2 linked regions of the Robertmurraya sp. FSL R5-0851 genome follow. The protein of the gene in region 2 binds, or shares a complex with, the protein of the main gene of each other region. Links are inferred from orthologs where the notes say so. Each region holds a gene or a part of one and is shown on either strand. Other genes may lie near its edges. The genes, in order: MKX65_RS16345 and MKX65_RS23145.

Region 1 (7,714 bases), 1.4 Mb from region 2 along the record:
GGTTGGGGTGCCTACGGAGTATCAAAGTTTGCAATTGAAGGATTAACAGAAACTTGGGCTGATGAACTACGTGATACAAATATCCGTATCAATATGGTTGATCCTGGGGAAATGAATACCGAAATGCACACACTAGCCGTTCCTGATTGTGATTACCCGTTAGCAGACCCTAATGATGTGGTTGATGTTTTTCTTTATTTAGCTTCCGACGACTCAAATAATATTACTGGGAAACGGTTTGAAGCTCAAGTATTTAAGGAGGAAAGCAAATGACTTCACAAGCTTTTGATTTTCATCTTCCAACAAAGTTGAATGCGTCAATCCCCCCTGAGCGAAGAGGGATTAGACGTGATCAAGTGAAAATGATGGTTCTTAATAAACAAAGTGGGCAAGTATACCACGATGAATTCTGTCAGCTTGAACATTATCTTCAAGAAGGTGACCTGCTTGTTCTTAACAATAGCCGAACCATCCCCGCACTATTAAGAGCTAGGTTTCATCCAAATCATCAGAAGGAACCATCGATTATAGAAGTAAAGCTTGCTCGTAAATTAAATGAGTTCGAATGGGAAGCTTTAATTTTAAGTGATGAGGTTTCAGAAGGAGAAGTTTTACACTTCTCCCCTACTTTGTCAGCTACGGTGTTAAATCAGAAAAGCCCTACTCCCCTTTCTCGAATTCTATTTTCAAAAGGAGGTACTGAGCTACTAGAAGATGTCTATATGATCGGTGAACCTATCCGTTATGAATATATTCATAAACCTTGGAGTCTTGAATATTATCAAACCGTTTTCGCAACAACACCCGGATCGTTGGAAATGCCTTCAGCCGGAAGAGCCATAAGCTGGGAACTGCTATTTCGATTACAAAAGAAAGGGATTCAGATTGCTTTTCTTCAATTACACACAGGGCTCAGTTATTTTTTGGATGACAATTTGCTGCCAAGTCCTGAACAAAATAGTGAGAAATATATGATTCCGGAAAAGACCATGAATAAAGTACTAGATACAAAGAAACGCGGCTCAAAGGTCCTTGCGGTAGGTACGACCGTTGTCCGTGCCTTGGAAACCGCTTCGAAGACCAGCTGTCTCAATGGATGGACAAATTTGTATATTACGGAAGAGTCAAGGCTACAGTTGGTTGATGGAATCATTACTGGCTTTCATGAACCAAAAGCGAGCCACTTGGATATGCTTTTAGCTTTTGTACCAAAAGAAAAGCTATTTCCTGCGTATGAGGAAGCACTAAATAAACAATATTTATGGCATGAATTTGGAGATATTAATGTCATTCTTTAGGAGGGTGTTATCTTGCGAGTCCATCATTATGGGATTGAAGTAAAAGATATGGAGAAATCCATATCTTTTTATGAAAAGGTACTTCATTTTCAAGTAGAAGAAAAGGTAAAATTTATGGAAGAGGATATTGTTTTTTTACGCTTAGAGGATATACGTTTGGAGCTTTTTCTAGGTGATCATGTAAATAAAGTCTCACATACGCATATTTGCTTCGAAGTTCCTTTTTTACAAGAAATCATTCTTCGTTGTAAAGAATACCATTTTTGTATGGTGGAAGGTCCATACGAGTTGGAAAACGGGTGGACCACTGCATATGTGACAGGTCCATCAAATGAAACGATTGAATTTTTACAAAGAAGTTGACAATAGTTTGAACATAATAAATTTCTATTGTTTGAGGGTGACATGATGGGAGAGAGTTCTAGATTTAGAGAAATGAAAATACTAAAAGAAATTGCTGAAATGTTAAACGAGGGGACTGAGCTGAATCACGTTCTATCTCAAGTCCTAAAAAAGCTTTTGGATTTAACAGGACTCCAAACAGGTTGGATCTTCTTTATTGATGAAAAAGGCTCCCATCAACTTGTTGCACACGAAGCCCTTCCCCCTGCTCTTTCGTATGAACAAAACATAAGAATGTGTAAGGGTTCGTGCTGGTGTGTTAATCGTTATCATCATCAGAAAATAACAAAGGCAACCAATATTATTGAGTGTCAAAGAATCGAGGAAGCCATAGAAACCCAAAACGGAGACCATAACGGCTTAACACATCATGCTACCGTGCCGCTCCGTGCAGGTGAGGAAAGATTTGGTTTATTAAATGTAGGGGCTCCCTTTAAAACCTTCTTCAAGGACGATGAGTTAGCCCTGCTTGAAGCCGTTGCATTTCAAATTGGTACGGCCATTAAGCGGCTGAAGCTTGTGGAACATGAGCAAAAAACCGCCCTGAAAGATGAACGAAATCGACTTGCACGAGATCTTCATGATTCTGTGAATCAATTATTATTTTCTTTAAGTCTCACGGCAAGAGCAGGTGTAGAAATGACTAAGCCTGAGGAAATGAAAAGTACCTTCACCTATATACAAGAGCTTGCTCAAGATGCACTTGGGGAAATGAGATCTTTGATTTGGCAGTTACGTCCTCAAGGGTTAGAAGATGGACTACTAAGTGCCTTTCAAAAATACGGCCAGTTACTAGGTCTAACTGTTCATATTAACCTGAAGGGTGTTCCTCATTTTTCAAGTCAGGTCGAAGAAGCACTGTGGAGAATTGGGCAAGAGGCACTTGCGAATTGTAAAAAACATGCTGGTACAACGGTTGTATATATTGATTTAGAAAAAACAAAAGAGAAAACCATTCTAACCATTAAAGATCTTGGCATTGGGTTCCAATATCAAAAGGGAGTTCAAACACCATCGCTTGGTTTACAAAGTATGCGACTTCGAACCGAAGCGGGGGAGTTTTCACTAGAAAGTTCCCCCGATAATGGAACACTTATTCAAATCAAAATACCAAATTAAGGAGGGAGCTAAATGACTACGAAGATTCTGGTGGTCGATGATCATCACGTTGTTCGTAGGGGACTCGTCTTATTTCTTCGCACCCAAAAAGAAATCGAAATTATAGGTGAAGCGGGGAACGGAGTGGAAGCAATTGAGCTTACGAAAAGACATCAACCCGACCTAATATTAATGGACCTTTCCATGCCGGAAATGGATGGCATCGAAGCTACGAAAATGATTAAAAACTTGTACCCTACGATAAAAATCATTATTCTGACAAGCTTTTCTGAGCAGGATCATGTCATTCCTGCACTCGAGGCGGGTGCTTCTGGATATCAATTAAAGGATATTCAACCAGACGAACTTGTTCAGTCGATCCGAAATGTGATGTTAGGAACAAACCAGTTACACCCCAAGGCTACAAGTCATTTATTAGCGAAGTTATCAACCGATCGAAACCAAAATCGCCCTTCCATTTACGAGTTAACAAAACGAGAAATGGAGGTATTAAAAGAAATTGCCAAAGGAAAAAGTAACAAAGAAATTGCAACTAGCCTATATATAACAGAGAAGACTGTCAAAACCCATGTTTCTAACCTTCTCTCAAAGCTTGGTTTAGCCGATCGTACTCAAGCAGCCCTTTATGCAGTTAAAAATCGGCTAGTTGAATAAAAAACGGAAAGCGCTCGGGCTTTCCGTTTTTCTATTATTTACTTATTTGAAATTGTACCACTGGCTTCAGCCCGCTTAATTCAGAGCGTACTAACTTTAAGATTTCATTTGCAGCTGCTGGAGAGTGGCTTTTGGCTTTTACAGTGACGCGAACTTCGTTATCGCTTACTCTTACTAAAGCATCTTCATAGTCCATCGCTACAATCATCGTTTCAAGATACGCTTCTTTTTGGGTCACATCATTTAATTCTTTAATTTTATCAAGAGCGGCATTAATATCTTCTGTTGGTAGATCCGTAGAAGCAACAGTCGTTTCTAGCTCTTCTTTTAATTTACTTCTCTCTTCATCTAGCTCTAAGCGAAGTGCTTCAAACATTTCATCGCTAGCAGTACTAGAAATGACAGATTCACCAGATTCAGATGTATTTTCTCCACTTACTGTTGAATCTTCCTCTGATTCTTTTTCTACTGTAGCCATATTGTTCATTTGCTGTTCTGGAGAAGTAATGTAATATACCGATAATACAACAACTAAGCTAAGCATTGTTAATAACCAAACTGTTTGTTTTTTCAATAACATCTATAAATCCCCCTTTTATTTTTTAGGCATAACAGACACTCGATGAACCGGTACATCTAATAGTTTAGTAACGGATTCAAGTATCCATTTCTTTACTTGTATATTATCAGCTCCCTTTGCAATCACGATGACGCCACGAATGGCAGGCTTCTTCGTTTCTATTACAATAGGAACCTCTTTTTCCCCATCTCGGATAATCACTAACTGTTCATCCTTTGATTGGTCTTCGACTGTTCGTTGCCCACCCTCACGGTCAACCTCTTCGGTTTTTTGGGACTGAACAACCACATTTTTTTCAAGTATCTTTTTCTCAGTCGCGTCGACATTTACAGCTACAATCACTTCGCCAACGCCGACAATTCCCTCAAGTGTTTCCTTTAATTGATTTTCATAATGATCTTCATAGGCAGCAATTATTTCATTTCCATCAATCTTTTTCTGTCCAAATGTTTCTACATCCTCACTTGATTTCTCAGCATTTGCTGCCGTTTCAATAGCGGAAGGACTTGGATTTATTAGCAAATTACTTGCTAACATAATGGCGGCTCCAATTAACAAGACGATTAAGAAGTATTGATATTTACTAGATTTTTTCTCAGGAGGGCTTTCTTTACTAAATAGGTTTTTTAGGAATGTAATGGGCCCTTTATCTTTGTTAGGTTCTTTATCTTTTTCTGTATCATTTTCCACTTATTTGTTCCCCCCTTCTATGAAGATTTCAACAGCGCCTTTGTTTACATCCCATTTTTCAGAGAGAAGTGAAGACAGTTCCTCGTTTTGTTCACTTTCCGAATTAGATGGTAGAGGTGAGTTCGTATTAATATCAACCATTTGTACGACTTCTACCACAGTCTCCGTTGTTGATTCACGTAATGTAACAGATATCTCTTGAAGATTGTCTGGGAAGGTTGCGCTGCTCGTTTCATCCACTGATAGATCGATACTAGCAATCTCTAAACCGTACTGTTCCATCAACTCCTCTTCAACGTCCTTTTTTAATTGGACAGCCACTTCTTCTAAAGCATATGCATCAAAAGAGGCTTGTATTTCTTTTTTCTTCATTTCTATTGAATTTTCTATATTTTTTTCTGAAAAGGAGTCTACTTCGGTGATGGCGGAGAGGTTCGCTTCAAAATCACTAGATAGTATTTTCAGTATGGGCGAAAGAATAATAGCTATTAGTAATAATCCAGTAACCATCCTGGTGTACTTTTGCATATTTGAATTCGGAAGCAGCATATCAACAACTGTTGCTAGCAAGACGAAAAGGATTATATTTGTGATCCAGTCTTTTAGGAAATCCATACCACCCCTCCTAACGAACCATCATCGTAAGGTTTCCTGCTGCTATGACAACAGTTAAACTTAGAAAAAACATCATAGATACGATAGCTAAAGCAGCAAAAACGAAAACAATGCTTTTACTAATAATTTCTAAACAAGCGATAACCGGTCCTCCACCTAGAGGCTGTAAGACAGCAGCAGCAAATTTATAAATAAAGGCAATCATTAATATCTTAATCGCCGGAAAAGCAACAATAAGTAACAAGATTGCTACCCCTGCAATTCCAACGGTATTTTTCAGTAAAAGCGAAGCACTAATCACTGTATCAGTGGCATCTGTAAACATTCGTCCAATAACAGGGATAAAATTACCGGTAATGAATTTTGCTGTTCGAATCGTAATTCCATCTGTCACAGCTGCTGAAGCTCCTTGAACACTAAGAACACCAAGGAAAACCGTGAGGAAGATTCCGAGTAATCCAATGCTCCAATTTCTTAACAGATTTCCTAATTGAGTTACTTTGTGATGCTCTGATAAAATACTTACAATGCTTAATACTGCTCCTAAAAACAAAAGTGGTAAAACAACATATTGAATGAACATTCCACTGCTATTCATGAGGAATAAAATTACTGGATGGAAAAAGGCAGCAGATACGAGCCCCCCCGACGAGGCGATTAATGCAAGAAGAAGTGGAATGAGCGCCAAGATGAAGGAAATCATCGTTGTTATCGTATCATTTGTATACTGGATGGCTACATGAAAACTGTTTAGTGCGATAATAATCAACACCATAAATACAATTGCATACGCTACTTTACTAACTGTGCTCTTTTCGAATGAGTTTTGCAGTGTTTGCAAAAACATGGAGAACACGGTTAGCAATATTAGGGTACCAAGAAGCTTTCCATTAACAACAAATTCGTGAAAAATGAATTTAATTATTCCATTTGTCCACTCTTTTAAGGAAAATTGCTTGTCCCCCTTGATAAAATCGTAAAGGCTTCCCTTCTGACTTTCCGGAAGGAATCCTCCGTATTCCGTTGTAATCTTTTCCCAAAAAACCTTCATTTCATCCATATCTAAAGCTTCAAGCTGTTCTTCCATCATTTGTTCAGGATTTATGACGGACTGTGAAGAAGATTGAGTTTCTTCATTTGTCTCCGCTTTACTTATTGGGACAGACACAAATAGAATGAGAAATATGAGAGAGAATGTTTTGAAGATCAATTGCTTCAACTTTTTCACCTTCTTTTATCGGTTCAGTGGTTCAATTAATTTGGGATTAATGCAATGATGGTTTCTATCAATACCGTCAAAATGGGGATCGCCATAGCAAGTATTAATATTTTCCCAGCCATCTCAATCTTCGAGGCAATTGCTGCTTGTCCCGCATCCTTTGTAATTTGAGATGCAAACTCCGCAATATAAGCGATTCCGATAATTTTCAGGATGGTTTCTACGTAAATAATATTTACGTTTGCATTTATCGCTATCTTTTCAAGCATATGGATAATCGCGTAGATTTGATCGATTAAAAAGAGAAAGATGGAACATCCAACAAATACGATTAGCAAAAAGGCGAAATTTGGTTTTTGCTCTTTAACTACAAGAGCTAAAAAGGTAGCAATAAGCGCAAACCCAACTATTTGTAAAATTTCAATCGTCAAACCCTCCTTTATCCTTGGAATAGGAACACTGATTTGATTTTTTGAAATAACTCATCCACAATAGAAGCGACCATAAACAATATATAAATAAAGCCAAATAAAGTTACCCACTGAGCGTACTCTTTTTTTCCGACTTGATCGAGGATCGTGTGTAAAAACGCAACTACAATACCTACTCCAGCTATTTTAAAAATAATATCCACTTCTAAGCCCATTTGCTTTTCCTCCTAAGACCACATTCGATTTTTTACATCAGTAGAATAACTAGTAGTAACCCTGATAGAAATCCTAAGCTTTTCATCATCTTTTCATATCTCAATTGTTTGTCATATGCATCCGCTTCTTCACGCTCTAGATGGGTTAAGGCTAACCGAATTTGTTTTTGTTGAGAGAAACGATCATGCCTTCCAAGCGTCTCACCAAATTGCTTCATAATCTCATATTCTCCTTGCTTTAACGCTGTAAGCTTCCAAACCTCTTGAAGACTTTCCTCCCACGCATCCTTTACCGTTGTTTCAGAATTGGTTAGTTTCTTCGAAAAGGATTCAAAAAACCAAGAAATGGGCTTGGAAAGCTGCGATGCTAATCTTCTAGCTGCTTCATGAAGAGGGGTATGACCATACATGATTTCAGCCTCAAGTGATTGTAAGGCTGATTTTAGCTGTCTTAGTTGGCGAGGTCTTTCCGTTAAGTGCCTAGAGGCTTC
Region 2 (6,457 bases):
TCCACCCTTTGGAAGAGTACCCGGTTCTGGGAGCTGAGCCTCCTCTGTGATTTTCGCACGAGCCCTCTCGGCAAATTCATCCGATAGCAGATCTGAAACATTTGCCTTCATCGTTGTTGGATCCGTAATATACGTTTTCCCATCGGTAAATGCCTGCTTCATGGCTTCTAATTGCACATGCAAGCCCGTCAAATCTTCACGGTGCGAAAACTCGTAGCCTTTTAATATATTGAGTGCCATAAGCGCAACCAAGCCCTGACCGTTCGGTGGAATTTCCCACACATCGTAGCCGCGGTAGTTGACAGAAATCGGCTCCACCCACTCTGCTTTGTACGCGGAAAGATCTTCTTTTCGTAAAAAGCCCCCATGAGTCTTAGAAGCAGCGTCAATTTCATCGGCTAATCGGCCTCGGTAAAAGCTTTCTGCATTCGTCTCAGCAATTTCTTGAAGAGTATTCGCATGATCCTCAGATTTCCACATCTCACCGATTTGTGGTGGCTTTCCATCTGGAGCAAACACGCGGAACCATTCCTTGTATGAGGCGTCCTCCCCAAAGCGTTTCTGATAAATGTTATAGGCACTACCCCAATACTTCCCAAGTGTTGGAGAAACTGGGTAACCACCTCGTGCATATGCAATCGCCGGTTGCAACACTTCCGTTAATGGCAAACGTCCGAAGCGTTTGGAGAGCTCCGCCCATGCAGAGGGAGCACCAGGAACGGTTACCGGAATCCAGCCATGCGATGGCATTTTTTCATGCCCAAGCTCTTTCACTTTTTCAATTGAAATTCCTTGCGGGGAAGGTCCGCTCCCATTTAAGCCGTACATCTTATCTTTGATCCAAACCAGCGCAAAGGCATCGCCACCAATGCCATTCGACGTTGGTTCAGCGACGGTTAAGCACGCTGCTGTCGCAATTGCCGCATCCACAGCATTCCCACCCTTTTTTAGCATATCAAGCCCTGCCTGCGCGGCAAGTGGCTGAGATGTCGCCACCATGCCATTTCTAGCAATCGTCGCCATTCGCTGTGATCGATACGGATATGTAAGGTATGACAAATGAAACTCCCCCTATTAAACTTCGTCTTTCGAAATATTATACGATAGATTTTGAATTTTTCCAATAATTAAGAAATTACTAACTTGGGTGTCTGTCACCGCCCGTGGACAAATTCTTGTTTTTGTCCGTCTCAGGTGGACACTTAATAACAAAGTTTCTCCTCCTCAACAAAAAAAACCCGCACAAGGCGGGTTTCCTCTTACTATATCCTATGCATCAGAATTATCTGTGCTGTCAGTTCCTTCTTCAGTTCCAGGAGTTTCTTCTTTACCAGAATCTGTTCCTTCTTTTTCAGTAGACTTGTCCGCATCTTCTTCTTCAGCAGCTTTCTTTTCTGCTGCGTCATCCGTTGCTTCCTCTTCTTCTTCTACTGCATTTGGATCATCTTTTCCGCTGTTTTCCATATCAGACACATTTACTTCTTTTAATGAACTTAAAGGCTTTTGGAAATAGTCAATTGGATTTAAAGCTACTCCATCTTTGCGAATTTCAAAGTGAACGTGAACGCCAGCTTCTTCATTAACTAGGCTTTCACCTGCAGTTGCGATTGACTTACCTTGCTTAACTTCATCGCCAACTTTTACTTTGATGTCACTAACTGATTGATATTGTGTTACAATTCCTTTGTCATGCTCAATTTCAATCACATTACCAAGTAGAGAATCGTTATCAACCACTTTTGTCACTGTTCCGCTAAGAGCTGCAACTACATCGAATGCTTCCCCATCTTTTTGAACAATATCAATACCTGTGTTTGGGTGGTATGAATTGTCGTAGAATACTAGGGCTGCTTCTTGCTGTTCTGTTGAGCCGTTATTATCATAGAATTGCTTTTGAATTTCGACCTTGTTTGGATCTGTCACCGGCATTACAAAGTTTTCCATTGTACGTGATACTTCAACAGCTGGCTCATTGAACTTCTTGTCTGTAACGTCAGTAGCCTCGTTGTTGTACCCAAACTTGTCTGAATCTGTTGCACTGCTTTGATACCATAAAACCGCGGTTAAAATGATCGCTGCGCTTCCTAGATAAATTGCTGGGAATGCCCATCTTTTCTTTAAAAAGCGCTTAACATTTGAATCTTGAGAAGATCGTTTCTTTTCTTCCTCTCTCATTTATCATCACCTCAGCAATCAGTTTGAACAATGTGAGAGAAATATATACGTTGTGAGGAAAAAATTTTTTAGACTTATTTTTCGACAAAGCTTTTACAATTATTCATGATAGGAGAATGTTTTATGAAAAAATTTCTTTGGACCCTTCCCCTTGCATATATGGCGCTGATTTGGACACTATCCAGCTTTCCGGCCGACAAATTCGTCGCCTTGCCCGACTTGTCCCTTGACCGCATCATTAAAGAGTCACTACACCTGGTCGAATTTGGAATTCTATACCTCCTCTTCGCCCTTGCACTATATGGAAATGGACAGCTCACAAAAAAGACAAGCCTCCTCTTTGCGATCATCGCTTGCCTGTACGGGGCACTTGATGAAATTCACCAGTCCTTCGTTCCCTACCGCTCCGCCACATGGATTGACCTTGTAAAGGACGTTATTGGTGTCACCGTAGCTTATTATTTCGTAAACCGATTTTATTTTTTGAAAAAAAATAAGCTAGAGCAAAAGCTCTAGCTTATTTCTGGGCAGTAATCTTCGTGAGCAGATCGTTTGATGATACGACTTCTACTCCTTGATAGTAGTACTTCGCGATATCTACGTAGTTCTTTCCTTCTTGTGCCATTCCATTCGCCCCGTATTGGCTCATACCAACACCGTGGCCGTATCCCTTTGTATTAATCACGATTTGGTCGCCTTTTCGCTCCCACGTAAAGTCAGTTGATTTTAATTCCAGCTTCGTACGAATATCTTGCCCGGTTAGCACGGTCCCATTAAAGTCGACCTTGCTCACTCGGTTACTAGATGTACGCTCGACCACTTTTCCGATCGTATCACCTGAACCCACCTTCACGCCTAACAATCGCTCAAAGTCGGAAACGGAAACAACCTTTTGTCCGTTAAATTCCTTTGAATTCAGATCCCAAGGGCTCTCGACACTTTTTAAATAAGGGAGTGCACCTTGCCAAACTGATTCGGAATTTTCCGTATACCCATTACTTGTTGAAAAGAACGTCGCATCGATTGGGCTTCCCTCATAGGTTAAAATTTGACCGCTCGTTTCCTGTACCGCTTTACGGATCTTCTCTATTTTCCAAGAGTAGTCCTTGCCCCAAATCTTTCTAAGCTCTTCATCGTTCTTAAATACCTGGTGCTGCACCGTATCCGTTACGAGTGCCCCGTCAGGTACCTCAAGCTTTTCTGAGCTAATCATTTGCCTCACGATATAGGTTCTTGCAGTAAGCGCCTGTGCCTTCAATGCTTCAAGTTCAAACGTGGCTGGCATTTCTGATGCAACAACGCCCGTTACATAGTTATCCAGTTCAAGTGTCTCCACTGATTCTGATGCGGTACGATAGACAGCAACTTCTACGGCCGGACCCGTTGGTGGTGCTTCAGCGACCGTCTCTTTAGCGGTTTCCTCTCCAAGTTTACCACTTACCTTACCCTCTGAAAAAGGGAGCACGACGAGTGTAGGAATCATTAGTGTGACGACGAATAGAATGGCGGATACGATTACAAATGGTTTTAGTTTCATTGTGCTTGTGCCTCCAGTACGCATTAGGTAACAAGGAATATGTAGTCCCGTCTCCATTCATACATATGGACTTGGACAAGCAAATATGACTTTTTCTTATATCATGAATAAAAACATTGTAGAAGCATCACAATATTCTAGGTGGTCATCCTTTTCCTGTAATAAAAATGTAAAAAACCGCAGAGTATGGAATACTTCTACGGTTTACATTTACGAATATACATTTATTTAAGCATTCATATCACTAACGTATGTTTTTTCAATCGTTTCAACGACTTCTGTCACACGCTCGATATCTGCACCAAGTGATGCAAGCTTCTGGTGGAAGTCAACATACCCACGGTCTAAATGCTTAAGCTCTGTTACACGAGTGATGCCGTCAGCGACTAATCCTGTTAAGATAAGCGCAGCAGCCGCACGTAAGTCTGTTGCAGCAACCTCTGCTCCTTGCAGGTTAGATGGTCCATTCATAATTACTGAACGACCTTCAATTTTAATATCAGCATTCATACGACGGAATTCTTCTACGTGCATAAAACGGTTTTCAAATACCGTTTCTGTAATCATACTAGTTCCTTTTGCATGAAGAAGTAATGCCATCATTTGTGATTGCATATCTGTTGGGAATCCTGGATGTGGCATTGTTTTGATATCCACGGCTTTAAGCTTATCTGGTCCAATGACACGTAAGCCGTCCGCTTCTTCTTCAATAATAACGCCCATCTCTTCCATTTTCGCAATAAGTGAGGTTAAATGTTCTGGAACGGCTCCTCTTACAAGCACGTTTCCACCAGTAATAGCGGAAGCAACCATGAATGTTCCAGCCTCGATGCGGTCAGGAATAATATGATGCTCGCAACCGAAAAGAACATCTACACCTTCAATGCGAATCGTACCTGTTCCTGCTCCTCTAACCTTGGCACCCATTTTGTTAAGGAAATTAGCTAAGTCCACAATTTCTGGCTCTTTCGCACAGTTTTCCATCACTGTTGTACCATTGGCAAGAGTCGCGGCCATCATAATATTTTCAGTCGCACCGACACTTGGGAAATCTAAATAGATTTTTGCGCCGTGTAAGCGACCTTCTGGAGCTTCGGCTTCAATAAATCCGTTTCCAACTTTTACCTTAGCACCCATAGCTTCAAAGCCTTTTAAATGCTGATCAATTGGACGTGAACCAATTGCACAGCCACCCGGCAATGCAACTCGTGCACGGCCATTTCTTGCTAGTAATGAACCCATTACTAGTACAGATGCTCTCATTTTTCTTACATATTCAAATGGTGCTTCTTCTCTTAATACTCCAGATGCATCAACCGTTACCGTGTTATCTTTAAATCCGACATTGGCATTTAAATAGCGTAACACTTCATTGATTGTAAATACATCGGAGAGTGTCGGCACATCTTTAATTACGCATTTTCCATCACTTGCTAATAATGTTGCGGCGATCACAGGCAAAACTGCATTTTTAGCGCCTTCTACTTTCACTGAGCCACTAAGCCTTCTTCCGCCGCGGACGATGATTTTTTCCAAGTGTATTCCCCTCCGCGTCCATTTTCTCTATATTAATATTCAATCGTAATGATTGGTGTGCCAACTACTAGGGTAGTCTTTGCGCCCAATCCTTGCGTTCTAAGTCCTACTTGTAAGTTCATTTCTTTCTGGTTGCTTGTTAAGGTTTCTGACAACATAGGCGAATACGCCGATGATGATACAAAATTATTTTCGTCTAATGATTCGATCTCTTCTGCCTTAAACTGCGTAAGTAATCGATTGACAGTATCAGGCAAAGACTTATTCATCTTATCACTGAATTCGCCTTTTATACAAGAGAAAATTGTTGGTTTTCCTCGAAAGATGTCAGAGAGCTGCAATGGTAGTTCATTTTCAAGAAATCGTGTGGTTTGTTGCGAAAATTTCTCGTCATTCACCTCATAAATGATATACGTTTGAGGTTGCTGATTTGTGAGGGTTGTTAAAACTTGGATTTTTTCCTTCGGACCATGGTCAGTGGTGCTTATACCTGTAGCTTCCCACATATTCTCTTTAGAATTCACGTTCCACGACCATTCAGGAAATTTTTTTTGCAAGTCTTTGCTGAACTCCTTCACGCCCTCAAGGCTGTCTAAATGGTCCACTTTCTCTCTTGCATGCAGAGACCATCCAGTGATGGGAATTTGTTCCCCTTCCACGACAGAAGCAAGTGTTAGTAAGTCAAGCTGTTCTTCAGCTACTATCGTTTTATTCCCAATGTTTATAATAGCAAAACCTGTTAAGCACATAATTAATAAGACATAAGAAAGTTTTTTCATCTACAATTCCTCCCCTTACTACCATTGTTACCAGGTAGCTTAAGGACATACTTGGGAATTGTCGTCACTTTTTGACAAGTCTTATGTAAGGTTTTGTGCAGTAACACACAAAGAGAATTGTACTTAAATTTAGCCGTTAATAAAAATGTCAGAAGACCTATATTTTACATAATCATTTGAAAGAGTAGTGGTAGTTGTTGTGACCAAAGCAGGTAATCCAGGAAAAAATTACTAACAGCAGAACCAATCACAATGGATAAAAATATAAACAACACTCGTGCTTGCAATACATGGTTCCCTCTTAATAGCTTTTCGTAATTAATGGACTGAAGCGCCCACCAGGCAAGTGCAATAAAAAACAAATGCGACAAAATGCTAATTAATGCTTGATGTCCAAATTCTGCGATCATCCATACCTTCTCTCCCTTAT

The links.
Region 1: the proteins of MKX65_RS23145 (region 2) and MKX65_RS16345 are in contact, whole or in part, in a crystal structure (PDB 3TUF), measured with the Bacillus subtilis proteins. The link is inferred for Robertmurraya sp. FSL R5-0851 from one-to-one orthologs.

Annotation. Positions count from the first base shown.
Region 1 is NZ_JBBOOE010000001.1:3,167,502-3,175,215, forward strand. Bases 2,281-5,108 are described here. They hold MKX65_RS16345 (SpoIIIAH-like family protein), read right to left. Parts: upstream 4,054-5,108; coding sequence 3,508-4,053; downstream 2,281-3,507. Other genes in these bases: MKX65_RS16335 (GAF domain-containing sensor histidine kinase), read left to right, coding at 2,281-2,819; MKX65_RS16340 (response regulator), read left to right, coding at 2,832-3,473; spoIIIAG (stage III sporulation protein AG), read right to left, coding at 4,069-4,743; spoIIIAF (stage III sporulation protein AF), read right to left, coding at 4,744-5,108. In the rest of the region: MKX65_RS16320 (SDR family NAD(P)-dependent oxidoreductase), read left to right, coding at 1-273; MKX65_RS16325 (S-adenosylmethionine:tRNA ribosyltransferase-isomerase), read left to right, coding at 270-1,298; MKX65_RS16330 (VOC family protein), read left to right, coding at 1,311-1,661; more of MKX65_RS16335, read left to right, coding at 1,704-2,280; more of spoIIIAF, read right to left, coding at 5,109-5,358; spoIIIAE (stage III sporulation protein AE), read right to left, coding at 5,369-6,586; spoIIIAD (stage III sporulation protein AD), read right to left, coding at 6,613-7,008; spoIIIAC (stage III sporulation protein AC), read right to left, coding at 7,017-7,223; stage III sporulation protein SpoIIIAB, read right to left, coding at 7,256-7,714. UniProt on the Bacillus subtilis protein: Involved in forespore engulfment. Forms a channel with SpoIIIAH that is open on the forespore end and closed (or gated) on the mother cell end.
Region 2 is NZ_JBBOOE010000001.1:4,542,205-4,548,661, forward strand. What follows is about bases 223-3,104. They hold MKX65_RS23145 (peptidoglycan DD-metalloendopeptidase family protein), read right to left. Parts: upstream 2,176-3,104; coding sequence 1,270-2,175; downstream 223-1,269. Other genes in these bases: MKX65_RS23140 (gamma-glutamyltransferase family protein), read right to left, coding at 223-1,059; MKX65_RS23150 (VanZ family protein), read left to right, coding at 2,299-2,691; spoIID (stage II sporulation protein D), read right to left, coding at 2,693-3,104. In the rest of the region: more of MKX65_RS23140, read right to left, coding at 1-222; more of spoIID, read right to left, coding at 3,105-3,712; murA (UDP-N-acetylglucosamine 1-carboxyvinyltransferase), read right to left, coding at 3,941-5,248; MKX65_RS23165 (YwmB family TATA-box binding protein), read right to left, coding at 5,281-6,027; MKX65_RS23170 (DUF1146 family protein), read right to left, coding at 6,192-6,437. UniProt on the Bacillus subtilis protein: Involved in forespore engulfment and required for anchoring membrane proteins on the forespore side of the septal membrane. Forms a channel with SpoIIIAH that is open on the forespore end and closed (or gated) on the mother cell end.